2 linked regions of the Pelosinus fermentans DSM 17108 genome follow. Each later gene encodes a partner of the first gene's protein in a complex. Links are inferred from orthologs where the notes say so. Each region holds a gene or a part of one and is shown in the gene's direction. Other genes may lie near its edges. The genes, in order: rplI and rpmG.

Evidence for each region.
Region 2: rplI (region 1) and rpmG share a complex: the UniProt entries of both Bacillus subtilis proteins name them as parts of the 50S ribosomal subunit. The link is inferred for Pelosinus fermentans DSM 17108 from one-to-one orthologs.

What each region holds. Positions count from the first base shown.
Region 1 is NZ_AKVN02000001.1:111,475-127,699, reverse strand. The notes cover bases 12,708-15,706. They hold rplI (50S ribosomal protein L9), read left to right. Parts: upstream 12,708-13,983; coding sequence 13,984-14,430; downstream 14,431-15,706. Other genes in these bases: lonC (Lon family ATP-dependent protease), read left to right, coding at 14,494-15,706; FR7_RS00535 (DHH family phosphoesterase), read left to right, coding at 12,708-14,012. Also shown: FR7_RS00615 (branched-chain amino acid ABC transporter permease), read left to right, coding at 677-1,570; FR7_RS00610 (branched-chain amino acid ABC transporter permease), read left to right, coding at 1,583-2,542; FR7_RS00605 (ABC transporter ATP-binding protein), read left to right, coding at 2,520-3,287; FR7_RS00600 (ABC transporter ATP-binding protein), read left to right, coding at 3,287-3,991; FR7_RS00595 (CBS domain-containing protein), read left to right, coding at 4,130-4,777; FR7_RS00590 (cation diffusion facilitator family transporter), read left to right, coding at 5,124-6,032; FR7_RS00585 (hypothetical protein), read right to left, coding at 6,092-6,805; FR7_RS00580 (mechanosensitive ion channel family protein), read left to right, coding at 6,988-7,824; FR7_RS00575 (DUF951 domain-containing protein), read left to right, coding at 7,821-8,027; FR7_RS00570 (hypothetical protein), read left to right, coding at 8,030-8,218; redox-regulated ATPase YchF, read left to right, coding at 8,300-9,406; rpsF (30S ribosomal protein S6), read left to right, coding at 9,567-9,851; FR7_RS00555 (single-stranded DNA-binding protein), read left to right, coding at 9,870-10,283; rpsR (30S ribosomal protein S18), read left to right, coding at 10,299-10,529; FR7_RS00545 (MazG-like family protein), read left to right, coding at 10,680-10,997; FR7_RS00540 (YybS family protein), read left to right, coding at 11,002-11,964; and 2 more genes. UniProt on the Bacillus subtilis protein: Binds to the 23S rRNA.
Region 2 is NZ_AKVN02000001.1:4,172,763-4,188,733, reverse strand. Bases 11,264-14,008 are described here. They hold rpmG (50S ribosomal protein L33), read left to right. Parts: upstream 11,264-12,433; coding sequence 12,434-12,583; downstream 12,584-14,008. Other genes in these bases: rplK (50S ribosomal protein L11), read left to right, coding at 13,598-14,008; nusG (transcription termination/antitermination protein NusG), read left to right, coding at 12,978-13,508; secE (preprotein translocase subunit SecE), read left to right, coding at 12,725-12,940; tuf (elongation factor Tu), read left to right, coding at 11,264-12,042. Also shown: cysS (cysteine--tRNA ligase), read left to right, coding at 1-1,150; FR7_RS19360 (Mini-ribonuclease 3), read left to right, coding at 1,147-1,647; thyX (FAD-dependent thymidylate synthase), read left to right, coding at 1,644-2,330; 23S rRNA (guanosine(2251)-2'-O)-methyltransferase RlmB, read left to right, coding at 2,603-3,355; FR7_RS19345 (VanW family protein), read left to right, coding at 3,352-4,716; FR7_RS19340 (NYN domain-containing protein), read left to right, coding at 4,830-5,345; RNA polymerase sporulation sigma factor SigH, read left to right, coding at 5,489-6,226; pfp (diphosphate--fructose-6-phosphate 1-phosphotransferase), read left to right, coding at 6,595-7,854; FR7_RS19325 (undecaprenyl-diphosphate phosphatase), read left to right, coding at 8,163-8,960; more of tuf, read left to right, coding at 10,840-11,263; more of rplK, read left to right, coding at 14,009-14,023; rplA (50S ribosomal protein L1), read left to right, coding at 14,224-14,925; rplJ (50S ribosomal protein L10), read left to right, coding at 15,154-15,684; rplL (50S ribosomal protein L7/L12), read left to right, coding at 15,714-15,971.

The sequences.
Region 1 (16,225 bases):
TGGCACTGTCAATGAATTGACGAATATGTCAAATTACAGACGAAAAAAACCGCCCATAAGGATAAATCTGATGAACACTAGAGGCTTTTTGGAAGTTAATAACGTTTGAAAAAAGATTAACTTATTTGTTAGAACCTATGGAATAACGCTTACGGGGGAATAAAGGACGCAAAGCATTGATCATAGAACATAAATGGCATGATTATTGCATAAGTATAAAGTGGTACGTTTTTAGTATAAAAAAATATATAAAAGTGTGCTGTAAATAAGTGTTTGTATTTTTGGAAGAGATTAACCAACAAATCAAAAGATAAAAGTATTGACACTAGAAGACAATGTATCTATAATTACGTATATATTATAAGAGAATATCCGCAGAGAAAAGATAGGCGTTAAATTCTAAGAGGGTTACGAGGGATTCTAAAGTGGGATTAAAAAGCACATAGAACCTGTTGAGAGGCTGTTTTAAAATATCCAGATGCTAGTCCTTACGAGCATTTGAGCGAGACGTACAAAGACGTATGTTTAGTGAAAACGCACAGGGACAATAAAGGTATATGGGAATTTTGAAATAGACTCTATTAGACTTTATTGCAGTTGTTTCTCCCGTGTGAAAAATATAGGGAAAAGGCATCGCTTTAGCCCTTAGAAATAAAAAAATGTAGGAGGCGAAATCATGGATTTCTCGATTACTCAGCAATTTTTACAGCAATTAATAAATGGTATATCTCTTGGCAGCATTTATGCACTCATTGCTTTAGGTTATACAATGGTGTATGGAATTATTAAGTTGATTAATTTTGCGCATGGTGATATTTATATGGTAGGCGCTTATGTAGCGTTTTTTGCCACAACGACGCTTAAACTTTCTTTTTTCCCAGCGCTAATTGTGTCCATGGTAGTGGCTGCCATAGTTGGAATGACAATTGAGCGGTTGGCCTACCGCCCACTGCGAAAGGCACCTAGAATTGCGATATTGATTACGGCAATTGGTGTATCTTTATTATTAGAATATGGCGGGATGCTTCTTGTTACACCGCAACCGAGAACGTTTCCAGCGCTATTCGATTCTCAAGTCTATACCTTTGGCAATATTGTAGTGAATAGTCAGCAGGTAATTATATTGGCAATATCCGTAGTGTTAATGGTTATTTTAACTTTTGTTGTACAACGTACCAAAATCGGTAAGGCGATGCGTGCTGTATCTTTTGATACCGATGCGGCTCGATTAATGGGTATTGATGTTGACCGTGTTATCTCCATGACCTTTGCAATTGGTTCTGCATTAGCGGCCGCAGCAGGCATGCTAGTCGGTGTATATTATAATTCAATTGATCCTTTAATGGGCATTATGCCAGGTCTTAAAGCATTCGTAGCTGCTGTTTTGGGTGGCATTGGAGTGATTCCAGGGGCGATGCTTGGTGGTATTATAATGGGCGTTATTGAAGCTATGGTGAGTGGCTTTATTTCATCCACTTTCCGTGATGCTGCAGCGTTTGCCATTTTAATTATTATTTTACTGTTTAAGCCTTCTGGCTTATTGGGTAAAAACGTTCGTGAGAAAGTGTAGGTGGCAAATAATATGGGAAAAAATAAGAAGGAATTGCTGTCGTTAGTGGCATGTATAGCATTGTATGCTGTTGTGCAAAGCTTGATTATGTTAGATGTTATTGGACCGTTTTGGGAGCTGAATTTAATTTTAATCTGTATTAATGTGATTCTGGCGGTAAGCTTAAATCTTATTAATGGTTTTACAGGTCAGTTTTCTATCGGTCACGCAGGATTTATGGCGGTGGGAGCTTATCTCGGCGCTGTACTCACTGTTAAACTGCAATTGCCTTTTATTGTTGCTATTTTAGGTGGAGCAGCAGCTGCTGGTTTCTTAGGATTTGTAATTGGTTTACCAACATTGCGTTTAGATGGCGATTATCTTGCCATTGCCACCTTAGGCTTAGGAGAAATCATCCGAATTACCATTTTGAATATTCCTTATGTAGGCGGCGCATCTGGTTTTATGGGTATACCTCGTTTTAGTAACTTTACGTGGGTATTCTTTGCCACTGTTTTCACGGTATTCTTTATTAGAAATTTCATTAACTCTACCCATGGCCGAGCGTGTATTTCGATTCGAGAGAATCAAATTGCAGCTGAGGCAATGGGAATTGATACTACAAAATATAAAGTAATGGCTTTCACGATTGGTGCTGCTTTTGCTGGTGTAGCAGGAACCCTATTCTCTCATTACTTTTATATCGCTCACCCTGCATCCTTTACTTTTATGAAGTCTTTTGATATTTTGACCATTGTAGTATTGGGTGGTTTAGGTAGTATTAGTGGATCGATTACTGCGGCTATATTATTGACTTTTGTTTCTGCAGCTTTAGCTAGCTATCCTGAGTGGCGTATGATTATTTATTCATTAATGCTGATTGTATTAATGTTGTATCGGCCCCAAGGATTATTTGGCAATAAGGAAATCAGCCTTAAAATCTTTGGCCGTTTGATGGGAGGTAATAAGCGTGGCAATACTCAAGGCAACTAAACTTTCCAAAGTATTTGGCGGACTTAAGGCCGTATCCGATTTTTCCATCGAGCTTGGCAAAGGCGAGTTAATTGGATTGATTGGTCCTAATGGAGCAGGAAAAACAACCGCCTTTAACTTACTGACGGGTGTATATCAACCGACAACTGGTGAAATTGATTTTGATGATAAAAGCATTCTTGGACTTAAACCTTTTCAGATCACTCAAAAAGGGGTAGCCAGAACCTTCCAAAATATTCGCCTCTTTTCTGAACTATCCGTGTTAGATAATGTTAAGATCGCGTATCATTTTCATGTGAAATACGGAATATTAGAATCTGTTTTGCGTATGGGCAGATACCATCAAGAAGAAAAAGAGATTGAAGAAAGAGCGATCAAGCTATTAGAAATTTTTAAATTAGGCGATAAAAAAGATGAAATTGCTAAAAACTTACCTTATGGTGAGCAGCGGCGTTTGGAAATTGCCAGAGCACTAGCGGCTCAGCCTAAATTATTATTATTAGATGAACCTGCGGCTGGCATGAATCCTCAGGAAACTCAGCAACTAATGCAAATGATAAAATGGATAAAAGACGAATTTGATTTAACTATTTTATTAATAGAACATGACATGCAATTGGTTATGAATGTGTGTGAACGTATTTATGTATTAGAATACGGCAGTATAATCGCTCAAGGAACACCTGAGGAAATCAAGAATAACCCACGGGTTATTGAGGCCTACCTCGGAGAGGAGGTTGAATAATGTTAAAAATCGAGAATATTGATGTATATTATGGTGCGATACATGCCTTAAAAGGTATTAGTGCAGAGGTAAATGAAGGGGAAATTGTTACCTTGATTGGTGCGAATGGTGCTGGTAAAAGTACTATTTTACGTACGATTTCCGGATTGTTAAAACCGAAAGCAGGTCAAATTAATTTTGAAGGAAAGAGTATTGCTGGCGTAGTTGCTCAAGATATTGTAAAGCTTGGCATTTCTCAAGTACCGGAAGGCCGAAGGGTTTTTGCGAATATGTCTGTTCTAGAAAATCTAGAGTTAGGTGCTTATATCCGTAATGACAAAAAAGGGATTCAGGAAGATATGGAGAATGTCTTTGTAAAGTTCCCTCGCTTGTCGGAACGGCGCAGTCAATTAGCCGGTACGTTGTCAGGCGGTGAGCAGCAGATGTTGGCTATGGGGCGTGCCTTAATGAGCCGTCCACGGCTATTGCTCTTGGATGAGCCATCTATGGGTCTTGCACCATTGCTGGTAAAAGAAATTTTTTCTATTATTAAAGAAATTAATGCTAGCGGGACTACGGTTTTGCTGGTAGAACAAAATGCTCATATGGCATTATCCATTGCCCATAGAGCTTATGTACTGGAAACAGGACGTATCACTCTTTCCGGCGATGCGAAAGAGTTGGCTGCAAGTGAAGAAATACGTAAAGCCTATTTGGGTGGTTAATCAATAAGACGCACTAAAGATAGTAATGACAGTGTTATGAAAGACAAAAGGTGAATTCCTAAATTGTATTGTTCATAATTTCTGACATGGAATCTTTAGTGCGTTTTCTTTAATAAAAAATCAACGGAGATGATGAAAATGTTTGTAGAAAGCAGGATGACAGCTAACCCAATTACAATCAGTTCGACTACAACAATTGCTGATGCATCGGAGATTATGCGTAATAATAAATTTCGCCGTCTTCCAGTGGTTGAGGGTGGAAAATTAGTTGGTATTGTAACAGACAGAGATCTTCGTGCGGTATCGGCATCGCCAGCAACTGCTCTTTCTATTTTTGAACTTAATTACTTATTGGCAAAGATGAAAATTAAGGATATCATGCAAAAAGAAGTGATTAGCATTAATACCGGGGCTACAGTGGAAGAAGCTGCAATTTTAATGTACAACCACCGCATTGGCGGTTTGGTAGTAGTAGATGAGCAAGGAACAGTCGCCGGCATCATTACGGAAACGGATATTTTTAAAAGTTTTGTTGATATTATGGGTCTAGTGGATGGGAAGACTCGTCTCACCCTTGATGTGACTGATAAAATTGGATTGCTTCATGAAATTTCAGAGGTATTTCTGGCAATGAATATCAATATTACCAGTATGGTTAGTTATGCCTTACCCGATGGAAAAATTGAGATGATTATACGGGCCGATATTATTGATACGGAAGAATTAGAAAAGGTCCTTGCTGCTAAAGGATACCCCATTAGCCACGTGGTACATATTAAGTCATGAGTTAAGCCTGCCTGTCATGTTCTTTAGCAATCGATCCTTAAAGATATTTACAAGTAATTTCCCAATGTGGTACTATATAGAATATAATGCTAGGAACAGGCGGCCATTATGGCGCAGCCGGGCGGAAAGCAGCAGGTATGTATGAATGCCTGCGGGACCTTAGAGAGAGGGCCTGCAGGCTTTTTTGTTATGTCATCTTATTATAAGGCACATGGGTCATTTATGGGCTTGTAGCACCTGCTTAAAATGAGCTGAAATTGGTACCTTTTATAGGTCGTATGAATAGTGTAGGCTATTGAAGGTTATAACAAAGAATAGAGCTGCTGAGCAAAAGGTAGGAGGTAGTATGATTGGATATGTGGATAGTAATTTAAAGGAGCGTACTGCTAGGCTGTCCGTTATTTCTAATACGGTTTTGGTTGTATTGAAATTGATCGTGGGATTTTATACTGGGGCCGTCAGTATTATTTCAGAAGCTGCTCACTCTGGCTTTGATCTACTTGCATCTGTGATTGCCTTTTATGCGGTCCGCAAAGCGGATACCCCTCCTGATGACAATCATGCCTATGGTCATGGCAAATTTGAAAATTTATCAGGCGCCATCGAAGCGATATTGATTATCGGGGCAGCAATATGGATTGTATATGAAGCCGGGAGTAAAATGAATTCCGCTGTGGTTCCAGGTTTTTTAGAATATGGTATTGCTATTATGATCATTTCAATTGCTATTAATTACTGGGTATCAGAAAGACTATTTAAGGTGGCGAAACAGACTGGTTCTCATGCCTTAGAAGCAGATGGCTTGCATCTGCGGGCGGATATATGGACTTCTGTTGGAGTGTTGGTAGGATTGGTGATTATTCATGTAACTGGTCTTGCCTGGCTTGATCCTGTGATTGCAATCATTGTAGCTGGCATTGTGTTTAAAGCTGGTTATGGCATGACAAAGAAGAGTCTATATGAGTTAACGGATATTAGCTTGCCGGAACATGAAGAACAGATGATCATTGATATCATTCAAAGTCATAAGGAGGTCATTTCCTTTCATCAGCTCCGCACCCGGCGTTCCGGCAGTTGGCGTTTAATTGATATGCATCTCATTTTGTACAAAGATATGCATTTAAATGAGGCTCACGATATCTGTGATCAGATTGAAGCTGAAATAAAGCAAAAGCTAGGTTCCTGCGATGTGGTCATCCATCTGGAGCCATGTGATCATCTTAAAGAACTAGGGGCATGTCCTCTTGATGAATAGAAAAATAAGCAAGAATCATTTGGGATTCTTGCTTATTTTTTTTGTCAATTTCCTTTGAACTACTTTTTTTTATTATGAAACGTATATAAATGCTTGCAACGGACACGACTTTCACGTTCAGTGTCAAATTTCTCCGAGCTGCCACTATCGACGGAGGCCTCTTTGCTTTCTGAAGGGGCAGGATTTGCTGAGGAAGCAGATGGAGTTTCCGGGGCTGCTTCTTCATCGGTTCGTGCACTAAAGGTATTGATTAATTGCTGCAGGGCAACAGCTTGAACTTCTTCGATATCTGAGTTTGACGACGGTTCTGGAGCAGGTGGCTCAGGAGCTCCTTCTGGTCTGGGGCAGAGAACTTCCTTGTCTGGAAGGCAGGAGCCCCGATGATGGCAACACTCCAGGAGACGCCGTAAGGCCTCCATCTCAACGACCTGCTCGGCTGTGTGAAAAGGAACATCTGTTGTAGGAGACTTATTGGCTAATAACCGGAATAAATCCACTGGCGCACAAGAAATCTTCAAAAAATCGCTGCTAAAAGCTACTTTGCAGCAGAGTAATTCAAGGAAGATATCGATCAATGTTCCAGTGTTATCAGCACGCCTTACTGCCCGCTCGAAGACTTCAGGACAAATTTCTGGTGTACGATGAATTTCTTCAGAGGCACCTACAAGCAGACGATACGAAGCTACTAAAGAAGAAAGATTAGGAATAACTGCGTTTATATCAGCCAATATCAGGTCAATAATAGGTTGAGGATTTTGATTAGTATCTGACATGATAGTCGCCTCACTTTAGCGTTGGTGCAACATTATATGCCGGAGGCAGTGCATTTGCTCTTCTTTATTTAAGAAAGACTTAAGTAGAAGGATTTTTTCATAATCACGTATAATATATATGCAATTATAGAAAGCTGGAAATGATCATGAAAAGTAAAATGATGATCGTGAAAGGAAACTGAATGATGACCATGTTGCTCACGCCGGAATTTTTATTAGCAGCGGCTAATAAAATAGTACGTCTTTTAGCTATTTTATTAGGGTCAGCGCTTATATTGCATCTATTCTCCCTCATGGTAAATAAAATGTTTATCCCTAAAGTTGGCATTAGTACCTTTTCTTTTGATGAAAGACGTGCTAGAACAGTAGGGGGAATGCTGCAAAGCATTATTCGATATTTTATTTATTTTATTACAATCCTCATGGTGCTGCAAGAATTCCATATTGATACCACTTCACTTGTCGCTGGAGCTGGTATTATAGGATTGGCTCTTGGTGTTGGCTCTCAGAGTTTGATCCGGGATTTTGTGACTGGTTTTTTCATTGTATTGGAAAATCAGTTTGCTGTCGGGGATTACATTGTCAGTGGTGATATGGCAGGTACTGTGGAAGACATTGGTTTGCGGGTAACGAAATTGCGGGATGGCAATGGTGTGCTGCATATTATTCCCCATGGGGCAATATCTAGGATTAGTAATTATACAAGAGGCCATATGCAGGCTATAGTCAATATACCTGTTGCTTATGAGGCTGATTTGGATAAGGTGCTTCTATTATTAAACGAGGCCTGTGTCTTGGTAGGCAAAGAGCTGGAAGAGGTCTTAGAGGGACCGAACGTATTAGGTGTAGTAGACCTTGGTGCTCAGATGCTAATGGTACGTATCGTAGCGAAGACTGTGCCTTTGCAGCAAGGAAAGGTGGAAAATGCTCTTCGTTACACAGTAAAACGGTTATTTAATGAAGCGAAGATTCCCCAGCCCGTGATAGATATTAGTAAAAGGCAAGAAGGTGTTAGATGATGGTACGTTATGAAATTGGTGATATTGTAAGAATGAAGAAGAACCATCCTTGTGGAGCCGCTCTGTGGGAAATTACACGGACAGGAATTGATTTTGGTTTGAAATGTCAAGGCTGCGGGCGTTTTGTCCTGGTGCCACGCGTAAAGTTTGAAAAAGGTGTAAAAGAAATCGTAACACGCAAAGGTACGCAAGAGGAGGGATAAATGTGAAGTATCAGTTTATTGTAGGAGGCATGACCTTGGTGACGGGGATTGTACTCATTGCAATGGGAACCGATTTTGGTAATAAAATCAATCTAACAGTGGGTGTTATCATAGGCTCTATTATGTTGTTATTAGGTACGGCAAGATTGAAGAATGCCATTGCTTATCGCCGTGAACATGGAGAAGAGTAAAGTGCCTGCTTGAAAATAGGGGAAGAATCATCTACAATAAGACATGCTAAAAAGAAATTGTAAGTAAGGTGGAATAGATGAATGAGCACAAATTTAGAAGTGGGTATTGTTGGTTTGCCGAATGTAGGTAAAAGTACATTGTTTAATGCGATTACAAAAGCAGGTGCAGAAGCTGCTAATTATCCTTTTTGCACAATAGAGCCAAATGTGGGTGTCGTAGATGTTCCGGATGAGCGATTACCCCATTTGGTGGAAATGTATAAAACAAAACGCTGTATCCCGACAGCAATGCGTTTTGTTGATATTGCTGGATTGGTGAAAGGTGCGTCTAAAGGAGAAGGCTTAGGCAATAAGTTTTTAGCTCACATTCGCCAAGTAGATGCGGTCGCTCAAGTGGTACGCTGTTTTGAAGATGAAAATATCACTCACGTTGAGGGAGCATTAAACCCTTTGCGGGATATTGAGATCATTAATACAGAACTATGCCTAGCTGATTTAGACACATTAGAGAAGCGTATGGAGCGTGTTCAGAAGCTAATCAAAACTGGTGATAAGAAAGCACCAAACGAAATGGCGGTACTGGTAAAAATTAAAGAACTTTTAGAGCAAGCCTTGCCTGCACGGCGCGTTGATATGACAGAAGATGAAGCTGGACTCATTGGTGATCTAAACTTGATGACGTTAAAACCGGTATTGTTTATTGCTAATGTTAGCGAAGACGAAGTAGCCAATGCGGAAGATAATGAGTATGTTAAAATTGTGAAAAAATATGCAGTAGAAGAAGGCGCAGAAGTCATTGCAGTATCGGCCAAGGTTGAGTCAGAAATTGCTGAACTTCCAGCGGAGGACGCTAAGGAGTTTTTAGCAGAGCTTGGTCTAAAAGAGTCAGGATTGGATAAACTCATTAAAGCATCCTATAAACTTTTAGGTTTAGTGACGTTCTTAACGGCTGGTGAGCAGGAAGTACGTGCTTGGACAATAAAGAAAGGTACAAAAGCACCTCAGGCCGGAGGCAAGATTCATTCTGATATTGAGCGTGGCTTTATTCGTGCAGAAATTGTCTCCTATAATGATCTTGTGCTGACAGGCAGCTCCAATGCAGCTCGTGAAAAGGGATTGGTTCGGTTGGAAGGTAAAGAATATATTATGCAAGATGGGGATGTTACGTACTTTAGATTTAATGTATAATATTTCTTTTAATATATTATAGTTGCATTTGTATTGCTATTAATGATATAATGTGTCAGTCTAGGGTAGCCTAGAGAGGTTTGAGAAAATGTTTATAAATGTTTACAAACCTTCCCTGCTCCCACAAGGGAGCCATTAGTCCACAGGAGGAGGTGATTTCGTGAGAAAGTACGAAGTCATGTTTATTGTTAAACCGTTGGAAGAAGAAGCGACAAATGCGGTAATTACCAAATTTGAAAATCTGATTAATAACAACGGTGGTCAAGTAGAAAAAATTGACCGTTGGGGCAAAAAGCGTTTGGCTTATATAGTAAAAGACTTTACTGAAGGTTTTTACTGCCTGACTACTTTTACAGCTGTACCAGCGACGATTCTTGAGCTTGATCGTATAATGAAGATTACTGAAGATATTTTGAAATTTATGATTATTAAAGTAGACGAATAGACCAGGGGGAATTAAACCATGAATAAGGTTATAATAGTCGGTCGTTTGACTCGTGATCCGGAAGTTCGATATACACAGACTGGTAAGGCAGTAGCATCTTTCAGTGTAGCAGTTGATACCGGTTATGGTGAGAATAAGCGAGCTGATTTTATTCCTGTAGTAGTATGGGATAAGCTGGCCGAAGTTTGTGGCAACAATCTTACCAAGGGTCGTCGTGTACTAGTTGAAGGACGTTTGCAAATTCGTGATTATGAGAAAGATGGACAAAAACGGCGTGCAGCTGATGTCGTAGCCCAAAATATTGAATTTTTGGATACGAAGCAACAAGCTGTAAGCGGTGGCAGTACTGCTGCTAGTCCTGCAAAATCATCCGGATATGATGTCAGTTCCTTTGGTACAGAGGTCTTCCCTGAAGAAGAGATTCCATTTTAAAGGGAGGTATTATCAGTGAAACGTGAAAGAGGAAGAAAACCTAAGAAAAAGATTTGCAGTTTCTGCGTGGATAAAGTAGAAACGATCGATTATAAAGAAGTTGGTAAAATCCGTCGTTACACTACGGAACGCGGCAAAATATTGCCTCGCCGTATTTCTGGTAACTGCGCAAAACATCAACGTAGTGTTACTTTGGCGATAAAACGTGCACGTATTGTTGCATTGTTGCCATTCACAGCAGAATAAAACAAAAGAGAGGTTACGTAACCTCTCTTTTATTTTATTCTGCTAAGAATGGATCATCGTAACTTCTTATCTGGGATATACTTTATGATAAAGCAGGAAACAGACTATTGATTTGCGAATACTATATCAGATATAGTAAAAAGGGGGGGAGTGGCTGTTTTGTTTTCGAATGAGTCGGATATTTTACGCAAAATGCGTTTGATAGAGTGGCTAAAGGCAGAGTTGATTACCCATATTGGTCAACTATACCAAGCCATGGCAAAGAATAGTGAACAGGCGATTGCTGAAGGATTGGCTGCCGTAGTCGTTTCTTGCTATATTTTAGGAAGACGACTGGGGATTAGCTTTGAATCATTAGATAAGTCGGTTTTAATGCAAGTAGAGCAAGATATAAAAAAAGAACGAGAAGTGGAGAAATGGTTTGGTGACTCTAGTGAGTACCAGCGTCATCTCCGCCAAAAGGGGTGAATGAATGAGACAGACACGGCTCAGGCCTATGGTAGAGGGTGGGATATTATCAGGGATTGCCATACTATTTGCCTTGATTAGTGCTTATCTTCCTCTGATTGGACCTTTTGTTAATTTAATGTGGCCCGTGCCCATTATTTTATTAGGTGTTCGTCATGGCTATAAGTGGAGCATTATGGCGACAGTTGTTTCTGGTGTTATGATCGCCATGTTAATGCATCCGCTGCATTCTCTTAGTGTGGTTGTTGGATTTGGTTTAATTGGTATTGTGTTAGGCTATGCCTTTCGTATGAATTTTAGTGCTGTTAAAACCATGTTGTGGGGAACGGCTGCTTCTTTGGTTTCTAAAGCTGCATTATTGACGATCAGCGCATTGGTACTCGGTGTGAATCCTCTTACTATGCAAACTGATGTAATGAATAATGCTGTAGCCCAGGCCATTGAAGTATACCGGGACTTTGGTATGGCAGAGCAGGAACTGGCTAAGATGTCTGAGTCTATGAAGTCCATGATTGAATTAATGAAGATTATATTACCGGCAGGTTTTATTATGGCGTCGGTACTTGATACGTGGCTAAATTTTCTGATTGCCAAAACGGTATTAAGAAAGCTGGGGCATAATGTTCCTAACTTTCCAGCATTTAAAGAATGGTCCTTGCCATATCACATTGTGTACCTTTTTGCATTAGCCTTAGTCATGATCTATTGGGGTAACAGCAGGGAAATCAGCTTGTTGACTCAGGTTGGCATGAATCTTCAAGTGATCACGAGTACCCTTATTTTAGTGCAAGGTTTGGCGTTATTTAACTACTTTGCCGATAAATACAATTTGTCAAAAATGATTAAAGGACTTATACTGTTCTTGATATTGACAAATGGTTTTTTTGCGCAGATCTTGATAGTTGCGGGTGCAATTGATATGGTTATGGATTATCGACGTTTGCGAGGGCCTCAATCCAAAGAGTAAAGAATGGATGTGTGAGATTAGCCTTCAAGGAGGAGTTGTTTATGCCGCAAGGTCCGTCTTTTTGGTTTGATACAAGAATTTATCTTGCTGTTGCCACAGCTTTATTAGTGGTGATTGTTTTTTATAATCCCTATGTAGCAGTATTAGGTGCAATTTTGTTAGGCTCTTTGTATTTATATGGGCGCGAGCGCCACAAAGAGCGGCAGAAGGCGTTGGACAGCTACTTATATACGATGAGTAACTGCATTGAAGAGGGAGCATCCTACGCGTTGAAAAGTTTGCCTTTGGTTATGATGATCATTGACAAAGAGGGAAAATTGTATTGGCATAATGATGTTCTTAGTGACTGGTTTGGTGATGAGGTCGTACTAGGAGAGTCAATTATGGATATTTGTCCCGAATTTCCTTTGGATAAGGTATGGGGCAAATCCGGTCGGGAAGTATTTTCGACAGAGGATAAATATTATGATGTGATTCATGAGCCGGTAATTCATAAAATGGATCATGAAGAGTTAACGATTGCTTATATTAGTGATATTACAGCCAGTGAAACAGTAAGAGCTGAATGTGTAAATTCTGTACCGGTTATGGCTTACATCCAAATTGATAATTATGATGATGTATTGCAAGGATTGAGTGAAGGTCAGCGAACGTCTGTAGTCGCAGAAGTCAATAAGCTTCTCGCAGAATGGGTGGCAGAGAATGAGGCTGTATTAAAGAAATATGCAGACGACATGTATCTTGCGGTGCTTAACCGGCAGAACTTAAATAAATGCCTGCAGGAGAAGTTTGACATTCTTGATCGGGTACGTGCCATTCATATTGGCAATAAAATTCCCGTGACCTTAAGTATGGGAGTTGCAGCTGATGAAGATTCTGTAGCTATATTGGGAGAACGGGCCCAAGCCGGTCTGGATTTGGCATTAGGCCGAGGCGGCGATCAGGTGGCTGTTCATGTAGGAGGCAAGCTGCAATTTTATGGAGGCAAAGCAAAGGCTGTAGAAAAAAATACAAGAGTTAAGGCACGGATTGTAGCCCAGGCATTGCGGGAGATTATTGATGATGCGGATATGGTTCTGGTCATGGGTCATACCAATGAGGATTTTGACAGCTTAGGTGCTGCTATAGGCGTGGGTATTATGGCTCGCCATTTAGGAAAAGAATTGCACATCGTCGTTAGCCAGCCAGGGGTTTCATTAAGTAAGCTGCAGGAAATCTTGGCCGATTATGAAGAATATCAAGATTTATTTATCACATCAGCTCAGGCGATGCCGCTGATCACGCCCCAAACCTTACTCTTTGTAGTGGATGTTCATCATCCAGAATTATCTGCAGCACCAGAATTATTAAGTAAAGTCGATCGGGTGGTTGTCATTGATCACCATCGCCGCTCTGAAAAATTCATTGCAAATCCGCTATTAGTATACCTTGAACCATCAGCGTCTTCTACTTGTGAATTGGTTACAGAACTGCTGATGTACTTTGATGATTACCTAGAGTTTAATAAAATGGATGCCACGGCCTTGTATGCTGGCATTGTTGTTGATACGAAGCAGTTTTCGGTACAAAGTGGAGTGCGTACCTTTGATGCCGCAGCCTATTTAAGGCGTTCAGGAGCTGATCCGGCTTTAGTTCGTCAAATGTTCCGTTTAGACTTTGAGACCGTTAAGTCACGGGCTGAAATTTTGAATCAGGCAATCATGTTACCTGGCGGTGTAGTTGTAGCAGGTTGTCCCGATAATATAAAAAATGCTCAAATTGTAGCAGCCCAAGTTGCTGATATGCTGCTGGGAGTAGAAGGAGTACAAATCAGCTTTGTATTGTTCTTTCTTGAAGATGGCGGCATCGGCGTTAGCGCACGATCCAACGGAGCTTTCAACGTACAAGTTATTATGGAAGAGCTGGGCGGCGGCGGACACCAGACAGTAGCTGGTGCTCAGGTTAAAAAAGGTACTATGGAGGAAGTAAAGCGCCAAGTGATAGAACTGAGCGCAAAATATATAGAGGAGAGTGCAGAAAATGAAAGTAATTCTACAGCAAGAGGTTAAAAAATTAGGCAAAAAAGGCGATATTATAGAGGTTTCAGAAGGCTATGCTCGGAATTATTTATTAGCGCAGAAATTAGCGATACCTGCAACTGCTTCGAATGTCAATCAGGCAAGTCAGCAAAAGGCATCAGAAGAACGCAAGCAGCAAAGAGCACTGGATGAAGCCAATCTGTTAGCAGCGCAAATGTCCAAAGTCGAAGTAACCATTGGTGTGAAAATGGGCGAAGGCGGCAAATTATTTGGTTCTGTTGCGAGTAAAGATATTGCCGATGCTCTTTATGCTCAACATAAAATCGAAATGGATAAACGCAAAATTGATTTGAAAGATGCGATCAAAGCATTAGGTACATACCCTGTATCCATTAAACTGCACCCTGAGATTAGTGCTAAGATACAGGTACACATTATTGCTAAATAGCAAGAGCATTGGTTATGTATGCTTTTGCTGTCCTCTAACGGGGATTATAGAAAGGACTATTATATGAAAAACTTTTTTAACAAATTTATTCCTAGACGGCCGTTGCCTAGCAGGGCAAGGGTCAATGAACAGCTGAAGCACCAAACAACAGCATTATATGAAATGTATGCAGGTATTTTTGGTCCAGATAAAGTGGTGCTAAAAGCTGTAAAACTAGATGCTTTATCTTTAATGAATTCTGAAAACACAGGTGAGCGAGTATTAGCGCTGCAAAAGCTGGTATTTGAAGATCCAACCATGGAAAAAATACCTACATTGCAAGAGATACCGGCAATTTTAGTTGCGATTGAAGAAGAGATAGCTAGTTTAATGGCTCGTCGGTCCCTGGAAGATCGGTTAGAAAAGAAGATTAATGATAAGATGGAAGAACGCCATCAAGAGTATGTAAGAGAAATTAAAATGCAGGTTCTCAAAGAGGAAGAAAACAATGTTGAGAATCCTCAAACCTTAAAAAAATATGCCATGCTGGAAGTGTTAGAGCAGAAAAAGCTGACTAAGTCAGCTATGGAGATCACTCGTCCAGAAACATTAGGGGAAATTGTAGGGCAAGAAAGAGCTGTAGATGCCCTTCGTTCTAAATTGGCATCACCCTATCCTCAGCATCTGATTCTTTATGGTCCGCCGGGGGTTGGTAAAACAACGGCTGCCCGCTTAGTATTAGAAGCGGCAAAGGCGCTTAAATTTACGCCATTTGCACAAGAGGCTCCTTTTATCGAGGTGGACGGAACCACATTGCGGTGGGATTCCCGAGGGATGACCAACCCTCTTTTGGGTTCTGTTCATGATCCTATTTACCAAGGAGCGCGGCGAGATTTAGCTGAGACGGGTGTGCCAGAACCGAAGCCAGGCTTAGCTACAGATGCTCATGGTGGTATTTTATTTATTGATGAAATTGGTGAAATGGATGCAATGCTACAAAATAAGCTGCTAAAGGTATTAGAAGACAAGCGAGTATCTTTTGAATCCGCCTATTATGATCCTTCTGATCCGAATGTTCCCAAGTACATTAGAAAGCTTTTTGAAGATGGTGCGCCCGCCGATTTTATTCTGATTGGTGCGACCACAAGAGATGCGTCGGAAATTAATCCTGCGATACGGTCACGCTGTGCTGAAATTTACTTCGAGCCTTTGACGCCAAAGCATATAGAAGAAATTGTTTATAATGCGGCAGTCAAATTAGATGTGGCTTTAGAATCTGATGTAGCTGCTTTGATTAGTGAATATACCATTGAAGGCCGTAAGGCTGTTAATATCTTATCCGATGCCTTTGGTATCGCTTTATATCGGTCCAGTGATCAGGAAAAGGTCGTCATTACTCATGAGGATGTATATAAAGTAGTACAGGTTAGCCGTCTAACTCCTTTTGTAAATCTTAAGGCGGCTAATATTGGTGAAGTTGGTAAAGTCTTTGGTCTGGGTGTGGCTGGTTATCTTGGTTCTGTATTAGAAATTGAAGCTGTATCCTTTGCAGCAGGAGAAAAGGGTAAGGGACGTATGCGCTTTAATGATACAGCGGGCAGTATGGCGAAAGATTCGGTCTTTAATGCTGCGGCTGTAGTCAGAAAGATAACAGGTGAAGATTTAGGCAACTATGACATTCACATCAACATTATTGGCGGCGGACGCATTGATGGTCCTTCCGCTGGGACGGGCATTTTGGCGGCAATTATTTCTGCTATTACCGAGCGTCCCATTCGCCAGGATGTTGCAGTGACAGGTGAAATTTCCATTCAGG
Region 2 (15,971 bases), 4.1 Mb from region 1 along the record:
AGTAATGGATAAATTAAACATTCGACGGGCTGATATCTATCCAACGGTATCCGATCATATGACAGAAATTATTAACATTGTTGAAGGTTTAGTGGCAAAAGGCTATGCTTATATTGTTGACGGTGACGTATATTACAGTGTTGAAAAATTTAATGACTATGGGAAATTGAGCGGTCGAGACATTGAAGATATGAAAGCTGGTGCCAGAGTGGATGTAGATGAGCGCAAACACCATCCTATGGACTTTGCCTTATGGAAAAGTGCTAAGCCTGGTGAGCCAGCCTGGGAGAGCCCTTGGGGAAAGGGACGACCAGGCTGGCACATTGAATGTACGGCAATGTCTCTAAAATATTTGGGAAATAGTTTTGATTTTCATGGCGGTGGCAGTGATTTGATTTTTCCTCACCATGAGAATGAGATTGCCCAGTCAGAAGCCTTTGTGGAAGAAAGCCAGCCTTTCGTCCGCTATTGGCTTCATAATGGTTTTATTACCGTAAATGAAGAAAAGATGAGTAAGTCGTTAGGAAATTTCTTTTTAGTAAAAGATATTTTAGAGCATTACTCTCCGGAAGTATTACGCTTTTTTGTTCTGTCCACACATTATCGCAGCCCTCTTGATTTTAGTGATGAGCGTTTATCAGAAGCACAGCGTAGTTTAGAGCGGTTACGTACTGCTGTGGAAAATGTGCTGCAATTGGGAAAAATGCCAGATGCTGCGAATGAAAATAAAGCTGATGAATTGGTAAAAGTGGCAAGGCAGGCAGAAGAAGATTTCTGTAAAGCTATGGATGATGATTTTAATACGGCGCTAGCCATTAGTGTAATGTTTGGTTTAGCTAAGGAAATTAATGTATATTATAATGGTGTGATTGCTGGAAAAGTACAGCACACTGCTAAAGGCTATACTGCTCTTCGCGAAACTTATTTTATGATGGCAAATATTATAGGAATATTTGTACAGGAGCAGACGGGTAAAGTGGATGACAGTCAAGAACTGGTAGAACAATTAATGGATATTATCATCGAGATTCGGCAGCATGCTAGGCAGAATAAGGATTGGGCGACAGCCGATAAAGTTCGTGATAGCCTAGGGGCAGTGGGAATTGTTTTAGAAGATTCTCCTCAAGGCGTTAGGTGGAAAAAACGATGAAATTTGATCAGTTCCAATTTTTGCTGAATAATGCATTTCAAGAAAACGAGGGGGAGGGACCTCCCCCTATAAAATATCAAAATGTACCTGTGGAACGTTTACATCCGTTGGTTCTTGCTTATGTGGGTGATGCATATTTTACACTCTATGTGCGTACAACATTGCTGGCTTATGAGCAAAATAAAGTACGGGTGTTACATACCCTCGACTCTAAAATTGTATCAGCCACCATGCAGGCGGTAGCGTATCAGTCCTTGGAAAATCAGCTAACTGAGCAGGAAATGAGTATTGTCAAACGAGGACGGAATGCGAAATCAACTGTTCCCAAAAGTGCTACTGTTGCCGAATATCGTAATAGTACAGGCTTTGAAGCGTTGTTAGGTTATTTATATTTAGGAAAAAATTACGAGCGTTTGTCAGAACTTGTGGAAAAAGCATTTGCTGTTATTGCCCGGGAAATGACAAAGACTGCTAAGAATAGTGGGGAAAAGAAATGAAAGTAAAATTGATATCTCATACTCCTGAACCAGAGCGAATGGTAGCAATGTCGGCAAGACTTTGCTATTCACCAGTTGGGGCAGAGGAATTAGTGGAAAATATGTCTAGTGCCCAGGTAGAGAAATTGGTAAGTAAGATTGTCGAAATGGAACATTTATCCACATTGGAACATGTAAGTTTTACCTTTGCAATTGAAGGCGTATCCCGGGTATTAACTCATCAGCTGGTTCGTCATCGTATTGCCTCTTATTCGCAGCAATCTCAGCGGTATGTTAGTGAACATGATTTTGAATACATTATGCCTCCTGCTGTAGCGGCGAATGAACTTGCTAAAGCAAAGTTTGAAGAGCTGATGGGGACGATTCAAAGTACATATAATGAATTGGTAGAATTAGGTGTTCATAAGGAAGATGCAAGATATTGTTTAGCGAATGCTGCGGAAACTAAAATTGTAGTAACGATGAATGCTAGAACCTTACTGCATTTTTTTGAATTGCGCTGCTGCGCAAGAGCACAGTGGGAAATTAGAAGTTTAGCAGAACTTATGCTCAGGGAAGTAAAAAAAATTGCTCCGCTGCTTTTTAAAAAAGCAGGCCCAACTTGTATAACAAGCAATTACTGTGGTGAAGGTGAGCTAACTTGTGGTCGCTTAGCAGCTATGAAAGGTAGTGCTAAAAAATAATTTTTAAAATGGAAATGAACCACAAAGACACAATACCGCTGTCGCGGTACACAAAGGAACTAACAGATGTACATCCCTTTGTGTTCTTTTTGCGTCTTTGTGGTTTATTTTGTATCCAGCCAGACCGTTGCCATATAGGTGGGTGTATAGAAGCAGGATTTTTTGCTTCCATGGTGTAATTTAGTCTATGAGAAAATGATCGTTACACATACCTGGCAGCAAATAAGGGAAAAATAGATGTCGTAAAATGAATAAATGAAAGGGGATATATAATGGCCGAATTAGAAGAGTTTATTATGGGACGTAATAGTGTGATGGAGGCCTTAAAAAGTGGTCGTCCGATCAATAAAATATTCGTGGCAAAAGGAGAAAGACAGGGATCGATTCGTGAAGTGATTGCCTTGGCTCGTGAGAGACGGCTTATCATACAAGAGGTAGAAATGAATAAGTTAGACGGGATGACAGACGGACAAAAGCATCAGGGTATCGTAGCGAGTATACCACCTGTAGCTTATGCGGAACTGGATGATATCTTAGCCAAAGCAACAGCACCTGACCAAACTCCTTTTCTTGTTCTTTTGGATGAGTTAGAAGATCCTCATAATGTAGGAGCTATTTTACGTACATCGGATGCGGCGGGAGTACATGGCGTACTGATGCCGAAAAGGCGCAGCTGTCCTTTATCAAGTACGGTAGCTAAAACCTCGGCTGGTGCAGTAGAATATGTACCAGTAGCAAGAATTGGCAATGTTTCGCAAACCTTGGAAGAATTAAAAAAAGCAGGAATGTGGATCGTCGGGGCTGATATGGATGGAGAAAAAAATTACTATGAAACAGACTTGACAGGACCTATTGTTGTAGTTGTTGGCAATGAGGGCAAGGGGATGGGACGTTTGACAAAAGAACATTGTGATTTTGTAGTTCGAATTCCCATGCTTGGTAAAATTAGTTCTTTAAACGCCTCCGTTGCCTGTTCCTTACTTTTATATGAGGTTGTCAGACAGCGGGAGATGAAAAATAAGTGAAGAAAACGTGGTTAGGAATGACCGCGCTGGGGATTTTGGTCGTAGTTATTATCCTTTTTTCTTGGTATCCTAAGGTATATAAAGGTGTAATACTAGAAGGCGTGGATATTGGCGGATATAGTCGGGAAGAGGTAGTTCAATTATTGTCTTCATGGCAAACTCAGTATCATAAGAAATCAATTGTAGTGCAGTATGGTGATATAAAATCAAATGTGGATGCTGAAAATATTGACTTGGGCATTGATGCGAATGCTACATTGGATCAAGTTTGGAATTATGGACGGCGTGGGTCTTGGTGGGAAAGAATACAAAATATTAAGACTGGCTGGGAAAAGGGCTATCCTATATCTCTGACCATCAAGTATAATGAAGACAAGCTAGAGAGTCTAATCCAGCAATGGAAAGATGCGATTGATCGTCCGCCTCGCAATGCGGTTATCAATTTATGGACCGGGACACTTGTTCCTCATGAACTAGGATATGCTTTGGATTGTGATGCTTTGCGTCCACTGATTCTAGATGCATTCAAAACAGCGAATCGCTCTGAGATAACCTTGCCTGTGAAAGTAATCCAACCGAAAGTAACCATGGAAGATATTACAAATGCAGGTATGAAGGAAATCTTAAGCAGTTATACGACAACTTTTAATAGTGGAGATGCCAACCGTACAGACAATATCAAATTAGCTGCTTTGAATACCAATGGAACCATTGTATATCCTGGAAAGATTTTTTCTTTTAATGAAATAGTAGGGCCACGAGAAAAAGAGAATGGATTTAAAGAAGCGCTAGAAATTGTTGATGGTGAATTTGTTCCAGGCATTGGCGGAGGAATATGCCAAGTTTCTTCTACGCTGTATAATGCTGTTCTTTTAGCAAATTTGAAAATTGTTGAAAGATCCAATCATTCGAAGCCTCTTAGCTATGTACCCTTAGGTCGGGATGCTACAGTTGCATATGGTGCACTGGATTTTCAGTTTATGAATAATACTAAAGAACCCTTACTGATTCTGGCAGAAGTAGAGGATAATAAATTGGTAGTTGGAATTTTGGGGCCGCATCCTTTAGTGGAGAAGGTAGAAATTCAACATGAGAGTCAGAAAACAATTCCGCCGATCATTGTCAAGAAAGATGATGATAATTTATATTTGGGAGAAACACTGGTAGAGCAAGAAGGAAGACCGGGTTATTCATTAACAACTCTCAGAGTCGTATGGTCAAAGGGACGGCAGATTTCCAAAGAAGTATTGTCAAAAGATGTATATTTGGGAGAGGATACGATAGTCAAAGTAGGCAAGAAGAAGCCTCCTACCGCAGATAAAGCTGATAAGAAGCAAATTAGTGTCTTGCCAAAGTTGTGAATTAGAAAGATACGTTGGATAAACTAAGAAGATTTAACTTTGGTAAGACACTGCCATATGGACTAGTAAATACAGTTAAAATGCAGTTTAGGCAAAGGCTATGGGAGATTTTTATGAAAAATATTCTATTGGTTGATGGGTATAATGTAATTCATGCTTGGCCGGAATTAAGTGCTCGCAAAGATAATTTGGAAGATGCTCGGGATAAATTAATTGATATGATGGCCAGTTATGGTGCCTTTCAAGATTTGGCAGTTACGATTATTTTTGATGCAAATGCAGTAAGCGGCGCTGCAGTATTTGAGAATCTTATTGGACACGTATCTGTCATCTATACGCAAGAGGGTGAAACTGCCGATAGTCATATTGAAAGAATGGCATATGATATGGTGCGGCAGCGAAAGCTGGTGTATGTGGTTACCTCCGATTGGGTGGAACAAATGGTTATATTAGGAGCTGGAGCATATCGCATTTCCGCCAGGGAACTTTTACAAGATGTGAAGAAAGTGAATAAGCTAATCAAAGACGGTTTTAGTGAGTCGCAGCTTACCTACAGACGGCATGAATTAGAGAGTCGTTTAAATAGTGATGTGGTTCAACGTTTACATGAACTGCGTAAACGGGTGTAGTTGGACAAGTTAAGCTTGACGAAATAGAGAGCTGTGAGGTATAATTTGCTTTGAAGTGGCATGTACACATAACTTAGAGCACTAATCCTTTAGTGCATTTTCTTTTTGTGAATGTGTGGCAAATTGAAAGTGGGGGCGATGCGATGCGTTTTAATACTCAATGCGATTTGTATGGCTCATTTGAAAATATGAGTGACGAAGAAATTGTGCTTGATGCAAAAGAAAGTGATAATACAATCGCACTCGACTACTTGATTAACAAGTATCGCAATTTCGTTCGGGCGAAAGCTAGGTCATATTTTTTGATTGGCGCTGACCGCGAAGATATTATCCAAGAAGGAATGATTGGATTATATAAGGCTATTCGTGATTTTCGTACTGATAAGCTTTCTTCTTTTCGCGCTTTTGCTGAACTCTGTGTGACGCGCCAGATCATTACGGCGATAAAAACAGCTACCAGACAAAAGCACATACCTTTGAATTCATATGTATCTTTAAATAAACCGATTTACGATGAAGATTCAGATAGAACGTTGTTAGATGTATTATCAGGTTCTAAAATATCCGATCCTGAGGAATTGGTCATTAGTAGAGAAGAATTTATTGATATTGAAGAGAAAATGGGAGAAATCTTAAGCGATCTTGAGTGGAAGGTACTTATGGCTTATCTTGATGGAAAGTCCTATCAGGAAATAGCTGTAGAATTGGATCGCCATGTCAAGTCAATTGATAATGCTCTTCAACGCGTAAAACGTAAATTGGAGAGATACTTGGACAACCGTGGAGATGACAGTGATATTCAAGATATGTACAAAGGTCTTGCGGGATTTGGTAAAGAAACCCAAGGATTGACTGGTTATGGGGACAAAAACAATGATTAAAATCTATAAGAAAAACGTAGCCTAAAGCTTTGTTTTTTCTATTTATGGAATACCTAAGCTTGTTTCATTCTGCATATAAAAATGAAATATTGTGACCTGATAGATTTGGCCTAGGCCAAATCTTTTTTATGTGCAAAAAATATAGTGAACTGCAAAGATTGCGATTTAAATTGTTTTACTTTTTAAAAAGGAATTTTATTACAGACGTAGAAATCTAAAAAGTGAGAAAATTAAGAAAACAAAAACCGGTGAATTTTGTAGAGATAGGAGGAATCCTATGAATGCATGAATAGGATGAATACTTTACTTAATCTAGACATAAAGTTCTAAAGGTAAAAATAATAATTATGAATTTACGGAGGGACAGTATGTTAGAAACAAAAAAAACGATAGCAATTTTGTGTGGTGGTGGCCCGGCGCCTGGCATGAATAGTGTAATTAGTGCAGTCACCATTGAAGCCATAAAAAATGGATGGAATGTGATGGGAATCTATGAAGGTTACACTCATTTGTGTAATGGGGAGAAACATGTAGTGTCCTTAACCATCGACATGGTTAGCCGGATACATCTTGATGGCGGCAGCATATTAGGAACAGCCAGAGTCAATCCGACTAAGAGTGAAGCTCATTTGCGAAATGTAGTAAATACATTAATTGAAATGGGTGTTACCCATTTAGTAACCATTGGAGGGGATGATACTGCATATTCAGCTTGCAAGGTAGCGGAATATGCCAGAAGGGTGCTGGAGATTGACCTTCTGGTAGTGCATGTACCAAAAACGATTGACAATGATTTACCGCTGCCAGAGGGGATTCCTACTTTTGGTTTTGAAACAGCCCGGGCGTTAGGGAGTCAGCTGGTTACAAATTTAATGGAAGATGCGAAAACTACAAACCGCTGGTATTTTGCTATAGCCATGGGGCGTACAGCCGGACATTTATCCTTAGGCATAGGAAAGAGTTCGGGTGCTACACTGACGATTATTCCAGAAGAATTTGGGGATAAAACCATTCGATTACAGATGCTGGTTGATATTTTAGTTGGCTCCATTATTAAACGACTAGCAGGGAAACGCAATTATGGTGTGGCTGTTATTGCTGAAGGATTGGTGGAGAAAATAGCAGTGGAAGATCTAAAGGAGCTGGATTGTACATGTTTTGATGATCATGGACATATTCGCTATACGGAGTTGAATTTTCCTGAACTGCTAAAGCAGGCAGTCGTGAAAAATCTTGCCGATTTAGGGTTGAAAATGACTATTGTTGGTAAAGAAATCGGATATGAATTGCGTTGTGCTTCTCCTAATGCATTTGATATCGAATATACGCGTGATTTAGGATTTGCTGCCTTTGAATTCTTAAAGAATAATGGGACAGACGCTCTGATTACCATTCAAAATAATGAAATTGTACCGATTCCTTTTGAGGGAATACTGGATATGAGAACAAAGAAAACGCAGGTTCGTATGGTAAATGTACAATCTGTTCAATATCGAATTGCTCGAGAATATATGATTCGCTTGGAAAAGGATGACTTATATTCTCAAGCAGACTTGAAAAAAATGGCATTAACAATTAATGTAGATCCTGATGATTTTGTGAAGCGATTTGCATATTTGTTAGATTAATTGTAAAGAATGAGGATAAATAGGGAAGGGATTTGTAGATCCCTTTCTTTTTTTGTAGTATCAGAATAAGTTTTTTGGAGCAAAAGCCCGGAACCGCGAAGGCGCGAAGATAATAGGTCGAGAGAATATGTTTACTTCGTGTTCTTCCTATTCTTCGCGTCTTCGCGGTTCAAAAGGTCTTATTTTTAAAGGATATGAAGTATTTCTTGTGCTTTTAGAAACCTTTTTTAACAAAAAGGGTGTGTTTTGCATTAATTATGCGATATAATAAAATTTATGGTTATTTTAATAAATGAGGATGTGGTGGAATGAATGAAAATTTAATTGCTGTGATAATTGGTATTGTGGAAGGTGTGACAGAGTATCTGCCCGTTTCTTCTACTGGACATATGATTTTAGCAGGAAGTATGTTGGGGTTTGAGGGAGAAAAGGCTAGTGTTTTTGAAGTATTTATTCAGCTAGGTGCTATTTTATCGGTGCTTTTCTTATATCAAGAGAAATTTTCTCGTATGTTAAAACCGCAGCAGTTAAACGTTTATGGCAATGGATTGTCCATTAAACATGTTTTGGCTGGCGTTGTTCCAGTTATGGGCATTGCATATTTATTGCACAAGCCAATTAAAGAATATTTATTTTCTCCTTATACAGTTATTATTGGCTTAGTTGTAGGAGGCATCTTTATGTTATTTGCTGAGAAAGTCGCAAAGCGCCCTGTAACTACGGATGTTGATAAAATAACAATGCAGCAAGCTTTCTTTGTAGGGCTGTTTCAAGTGCTGGCGTTATGGCCTGGTTTTTCTCGTTCGGGTTCTACTATTTCTGGAGGACTTCTTCTGGGGCTAAGCCGTGGTGCTGCTGCTGAATTTTCCTTTATTATCGCTGTCCCTCTAATGGCGGTAGCCTGTATATATGATTTATTAAAAGTTTGGGATACGTTGAACATAGCTGATATACAAATGTTTTCCATTGGATTTGCAGTTGCTTTTGTTGTAGCCTACATATCAATTGTTTGGTTTATTAAATTTCTAAATAAGTCTACCTTGGCTTCTTTTGCTTACTATCGCTTTGTGGTAGCTGCCATATCCTATTATTATTTTTTCTTGTAAAGTGGCAATGGTGAGAATTGGATTGCCTTTCTTATAAGGAAAAACATTGACAAGAGAGTAGAAATGTAATATATTATTTAAGCAGTAGTTGACAGGTGGAAATAACAAAGAAAAACACTATTTACAAAAGAGAAAAAGTGTGATATAATTTAATCTTGTCAAAGGAAATGCTGGAATAGCTCAACTGGTAGAGCACCTCACTTGTAATGAGGATGTTGCGGGTTCAAGTCCTGTTTCCAGCTCCATTTTATTTAACTTCATTTAAGATAGGGTGTTGATAGATGTTCAGATGCAAGGCGCGACGAGGGGCACGAGTGAAGGCGTACTGAAGTACGTTGAACGAGTGAACAGAGGAGCAACGAAGTAGATGGGCGTTTAGCGACAACCGATACCTTAAAAATGGATGGGTTCCCGAGTGGCTAAAGGGAGCAGACTGTAAATCTGCCGGCTCCGCCTTCGCTGGTTCGAATCCAGCTCCATCCACCAATTTATCATTAATGTTTAGTGACAGTCGTTGTATTGAATATCGCGGGATGGAGCAGTTGGTAGCTCGTCGGGCTCATAACCCGAAGGTCACAGGTTCGAGTCCTGTTCCCGCAACCAATTTAAGCAGCGAACCAAAGGTTCATGAGCAGAGTGAGTGAAAACTTTGTGTGAGTCGCTTAGTTAGCACCGCAGTGCTAACATCAAAAATCTTTGTTTTTATATCGCGGGGTGGAGCAGTTGGTAGCTCGTCGGGCTCATAACCCGAAGGTCACAGGTTCGAGTCCTGTCCCCGCAACCAATGTTTATTACTGCTTTAAATCGAAAGATGTAAAGCAGATTTATATGCTGGTGTAGCTCAGTCGGTAGAGCGTATCCTTGGTAAGGATAAGGCCACCGGTTCAATCCCGGTCACTAGCTCCATTTGCTCGAAGTGCAGTATTTTTAACATGGCGGTGTAGCTCAGCTGGCTAGAGCATGCGGTTCATACCCGCAGGGTCCGGGGTTCAAATCCCTGCGCCGCCACCAAAAAAGTTATTGACATAACAATTTGATTGTTGTATAATTATAAATGTCGCTAAGGGAAACTGTGTGACATGAAAGATGCTGGAATAGCTCAACTGGTAGAGCACCTCACTTGTAATGAGGATGTTGCGGGTTCAAGTCCTGTTTCCAGCTCCATTTTATTTCTTTCATCAAAATGGATGGGTTCCCGAGTGGCTAAAGGGAGCAGACTGTAAATCTGCCGGCTCCGCCTTCGCTGGTTCGAATCCAGCCCCATCCACCATTTAAATTAAATACAAGATTATTAAATAATGTATATTACTGAATATCGCGGGGTGGAGCAGTTGGTAGCTCGTCGGGCTCATAACCCGAAGGTCACAGGTTCGAGTCCTGTCCCCGCAACCAATGTTTATTACTGCTTTAGATTGAAAGATGTAAAGCGTTTATATGCTGGTGTAGCTCAGTCGGTAGAGCGTATCCTTGGTAAGGATAAGGCCACCGGTTCAATCCCGGTCACTAGCTCCATTTATAGTGCTGGTCTAATAGTAGATATGCAAAATGGAAAAGTGGCTAAAAAAATATGGCGGTGTAGCTCAGCTGGCTAGAGCATGCGGTTCATACCCGCAGGGTCCGGGGTTCAAATCCCTGCGCCGCCACCAAACAAAGAATATAAAACTTCGCTTTAGTGCGAAGTTTTTTTGTTATTTAGCAGGAATTTTGATAAAATAATAGAATATTGTAGCTTGGTAAAATAAATGATGCAGTAAGGTTTCTTAAACAAGAGATTTTGTTTGCACTACATAAAAGACGCAGACAAAAGACTAGTGGTTTGGGTTTAGAATTAAGACAGGCCCTATTTCATAGCTCTGTAATAATTTAAGGGGGAATTATAATGGCAAAGAAAAAGTTTGAAAGAAATAAACCACATATTAACATTGGAACAATTGGTCACGTGGATCATGGTAAGACTTCCTTAACAGCTGCAATTACCATGACTCTTTCGAAACATGGTGGCGGAGAATTCATGGCATATGACATGATTGATAAAGCTCCAGAAGAAAGAGAACGCGGTATTACGATTAATACAGCTCACGTAGAGTATGAAACTGAAAAACGTCACTATGCTCACGTTGACTGCCCGGGCCATGCTGATTATGTAAAAAACATGATCACTGGTGCTGCTCAAATGGATGGAGCGATTCTAGTAGTAAGTGCTGCTGATGGCCCTATGCCGCAAACTCGTGAACATATTCTATTGTCTCGTCAAGTAGGCGTACCTTCCATGGTAGTGTTCTTGAACAAAGCAGACTTGGTTGATGATGATGAATTAATCGAATTGGTTGAAATGGAAGTTCGTGAACTTCTGTCCAGCTATGAATTCCCTGGTGATGATATTCCTGTAGTTTGTGGTTCCGCTGTACAGGCGCTTAACTGCGGTTGTGCAAGTCGCGAATGCAAATGGTGCGGAAAAATATTTGATCTGATGGATAAAGTAGATGAGTACATTCCAACTCCAGTACGTGCAACAGACAAACCTTTCTTGATGCCTGTTGAAGACGTGTTCACGATTACTGGTCGTGGTACAGTTGCGACTGGTCGTGTGGAACGTGGTGAAATCAAAGTTGGTGACAACATTGAAATCGTTGGTATGACTGAAAAACCTAGAACTGTAGTAGTAACTGGGGTAGAAATGTTCCGTAAACTCTTAGATTCTGCAGTAGCAGGAGATAACATTGGTGCACTTCTTCGTGGTGTTGAACGTAAAGATATCGAACGCGGTCAAGTATTGGCTAAACCAGGTTCTATCATTCAACATACGAAGTACAAAGCAGAAGTATATGTACTGTCTAAAGAAGAAGGCGGTCGTCATACTCCGTTCTTTACCAACTATCGTCCACAATTCTACTTCCGTACAACAGACGTTACTGGTGTAGTAAGTCTGCCAGAAGGTGTAGAAATGGTTATGCCTGGTGACAACATTCAAATGTCAATTGAGCTTATCACTCCAATTGCACTTGAAGAAGGACTTCGTTTCGCGATTCGCGAAGGTGGCCGTACTGTTGGCGCTGGCGTAGTAACTGCGATTGAAGCATAATTGCAAATTTTTTTAGGTGAGAAAATATAAAATTTTATGAACCACAAAGGCGCAATGCCGCCGTGCGGCACACAAAGGAGAACACACAAAAGAAATTATAAATAAATTCCTTTGTGTCCTTTGCGTCTTTGTGGTTCAAATATTTTTCTTAGCGATTGAAAGATGAAAAATTCTTTACCTTGACAGATTACAAATAAACGTATAAAATTTCTATAAATGGATATAGCTATAAGACAGGGGCTTTCCCTGTTTTATTTTATTGTCTTGATATCATAATATTTTCCATGAGTATGGTAAGTATCTGGTATTGACAGGCTGATGTAAGTGTGCTAGATTATATTAGTGGCATTACGAGATGATGTCATATTTACAGGTAAGAGAGGTGTACAGGATGCGCAATGCGGTAACGTTAGCTTGTACTGATTGCAAGCAACGTAATTATCAAACCAATAAAAACAAGAAAAATGACCCAGATAGATTAGAATTCAATAAGTATTGCAAGTTTTGCAAAAAACATACTTTACACAAAGAAACGAAATAATTGTAATTTCGTAAGTAGGGGTGTAGCTCAATTGGTAGAGTAGCGGTCTCCAAAACCGTTGGTTGCGGGTTCGATTCCTGCCGCCCCTGCCAGTTGGTCTTTAATGCTTGAATTAGCAGTACAAGACAGGGATGTGAAAAAATGGTTGCCCAAGAAACAACAGTTCAAACGAGTCCTTCTCGTTGGAAAAAGTTTTTTCGTGAAGTGAAAGCTGAATTAAAAAAAGTATCTTGGCCTACCAAACAAGAGCTTATCTCTAATACAGGAGTGGTATTTGTTGCTGTATTAGTGATTGCGGGTTTGATATGGGCAATTGATGCTGTGTTTGCTCAAATATTACATTTGATTATCAAGTAGGCTAAGGGGGTGGGGGCGTATAGGCGTCCCTGAAGCAATGGAATCTGAAAAAAATTGGTATGTAATCCATACATATTCTGGCTATGAAAACAAAGTAAAGGCTAATCTGGAACGCAAAGTCCATTCTATGGGTATGGAAGATGAAATCTTTCGAATTGTAGTACCGATGGAAGATGAAGTTGAAATGAAAGATGGCAAGAAAAAAATTACCAAGAAAAAAGTTTTCCCTGGATATGTTCTGGTAGAAATGATTGTCAATGACAAATCATGGTATGTTGTGCGCAACACGCCAGGTGTTACAGGTTTTGTTGGCTCTGGTACTAAACCTATCCCGCTTACTGATGCCGAAGTGAAAAACATTTTAAAATCCATGGGCATTGAAGAGCTTAAGCCGAAGTTAAATATTGAAGTTGCTCAAGTAATTCGTATTACTTCTGGAGCCTTCGAGAATTGGACAGCCAAGGTGCTTGAAATTTACCAAGACCGTAGCAAACTGAAAGTGCTTGTTGATATGTTTGGACGGGAGACACCGGTGGAATTAGATTTTTCTCAAGTTGAGAAAGTTTAAATAAAGTTTAATTTGAAACTTTATGAACTTAAGTGGGAGGGTACTATACCCGCAAAACCACATTATGCATATAAGGAGGTGTAAGTAAAATGGCTAAGAAAGTTATAAAACTTGTAAAGTTGCAAGTTCCTGCTGGTAAAGCAACTCCGGCGCCTCCAGTCGGCCCTGCGCTCGGTCAAGCTGGCGTGAATATTATGGCGTTTGTTAAGGACTTTAACGAAAGAACCGCTGCGCAAGCTGGTTTGATTATTCCGGTAGAAATTACCGTGTTCGAAGATAGATCCTTTACTTTCATTACCAAAACTCCTCCAGCTCCTATTCTTCTTAAGAAAGCTGCTGGTATTGAGACTGCATCAGGCGAACCAAACAAGAAAAAAGTTGCTAAAGTATCTCGTGACAAAGTTCGCGAAATTGCTGAAGCAAAAATGAAAGATCTTAACGCTGCTTCTGTAGAAGCTGCTATGCGTATGATCGAAGGTACTGCCCGTAGCATGGGTATTGACATCATTGATTAGTCTTTGGCTTTTCTAAATTGCCAAAGACTGGTTTAAAGCTGCCAGATGCTAGGCACGACGAGGACGTGACCTACGACGTACTGACGTACGTCGTAGGGAACGCCCACAGGAGCAACGACGCAGATGGTAGGTTTAAGACAGTCGGATGTTAGTGTGGGAGGATTTTCCGTTAAACCACAATCGTAAAGGAGTTTTTTAATATGCCAAAACATGGTAAGAAATACGAAGAAGCTGCGAAACTGATTGAAGCAAATAAGTTATATGAAACTGAAGAAGCCATAGAACTTGCTAAAAAAACAGCTAGCGCTAAATTTGATGAAACAATCGAAGTTGCGATTAAATTAGGGGTTGACCCTAAACATGCTGATCAGCAAGTACGTGGAGCGGTAGTATTGCCTCACGGTACTGGTAAAACCAAAACTGTTTTGGTTTTTGCTAAAGGTGAGAAAGCAAAAGAAGCAGAAGCTGCTGGTGCTGACTTTGTTGGCGCTGAAGATATCGTAGCAAAAATTCAGGGTGGATGGACTGAGTTTGATGTAGCAGTTGCTACTCCTGATATGATGGGTACTGTTGGTCGTTTAGGTAAAGTATTAGGCCCTAAAGGTTTAATGCCGAATCCTAAAGTTGGTACAGTTACTTTAGATGTTGCTCGTGCGATTAGTGAAATAAAAGCAGGTAAAATCGAGTATCGTACTGATAAAGCTGGTAATATTCATGCACCAATCGGTAAAATATCATTTGACAATGAAAAAATTATCGAAAATTTTCAAGCGTTGGTTGACATCTTGAATAAGGTAAAACCAGCTGCTGCTAAAGGACAATACATGCGTAGTGTTACTATAAGTACTACAATGGGTCCTGGTGTAAAAGTAAATCCACTTAAAGTTTCTGGCAAGAAATAATTAATTGTAAGTAAGAAGTGACAGTATAATCTTTGATCTAATGCAACTGAATAATAAATTTGGCTGTAGACAGCAGGTATCCGTAATGAACTAAGTGAGATGTGAATCTTTCTCATGTTCGCCTGCCGAGGTCGGGGATTATACTATAGCTTTTGCTATTAGCGACCTCCGGCTTATTATGCCGAGAGGTCGTTTTGTTTTGTAATCTTGTAAAGGAGGTGGATTTTAGTGGCTGTAACATCAGAAAAAATATCAGTCGTTTCCGAACTGAAAGGTAAACTTTCTGTAACAAAAGGTGCGGTATTGACAAACTACCGTGGTCTTACTGTGGCACAAGACACTCAACTTCGTCGTAAATTACGTGAAGCTGGCGTGGAATACCGTGTAGTAAAAAATACGATGACACGGATTGCTGCTAAGGAAATCGGAATTGAAGGGTTGGACGTTTATCTTGAAGGTCCAACTGCAATTGCGATTTCTGAAACAGACCCCGTTGCTCCAGCACGTGTAATTTCTGACTTTGTAAAAGAGCATAAATTAAAAACATTGGAAGTAAAAGCTGGTTTGTTAGATGGTAAGGTTATTGATGCAGAAGGTGTAAAAGCTTTGGCAAGCCTACCAACTCGCGAAGTGCTTATTGCTCAAGTTTTGGCTGGTATGCAAACTCCAATTGTTGGATTTGTCAATGTACTTCAAGGTTCTATCCGCAAATTCGTATATGCGCTTGATGCTGTGCGCAAACAAAAAGAATCAGCATAAAAAATTAAAATTAATGGAGGTTTTTTAAAATGACTCAACAAGAAATTATGCAAGCAATTGAGAACATGAGTGTTCTTGAATTATCTGAATTGGTGAAAGCTCTAGAAGAAAAATTTGGTGTTTCTGCAGCTGCTCCTGTAGCAGCTGCTGCTGCCGCTCCAGCTGCTGCTGCTGCCGCTGAAGAAAAAACTGAATTTGATGTTATTCTTACTAGCGCTGGCGCTAGTAAAATCAACGTTATCAAAGTTGTTCGCGAAATCACTGGTCTTGGCTTGAAAGAAGCTAAA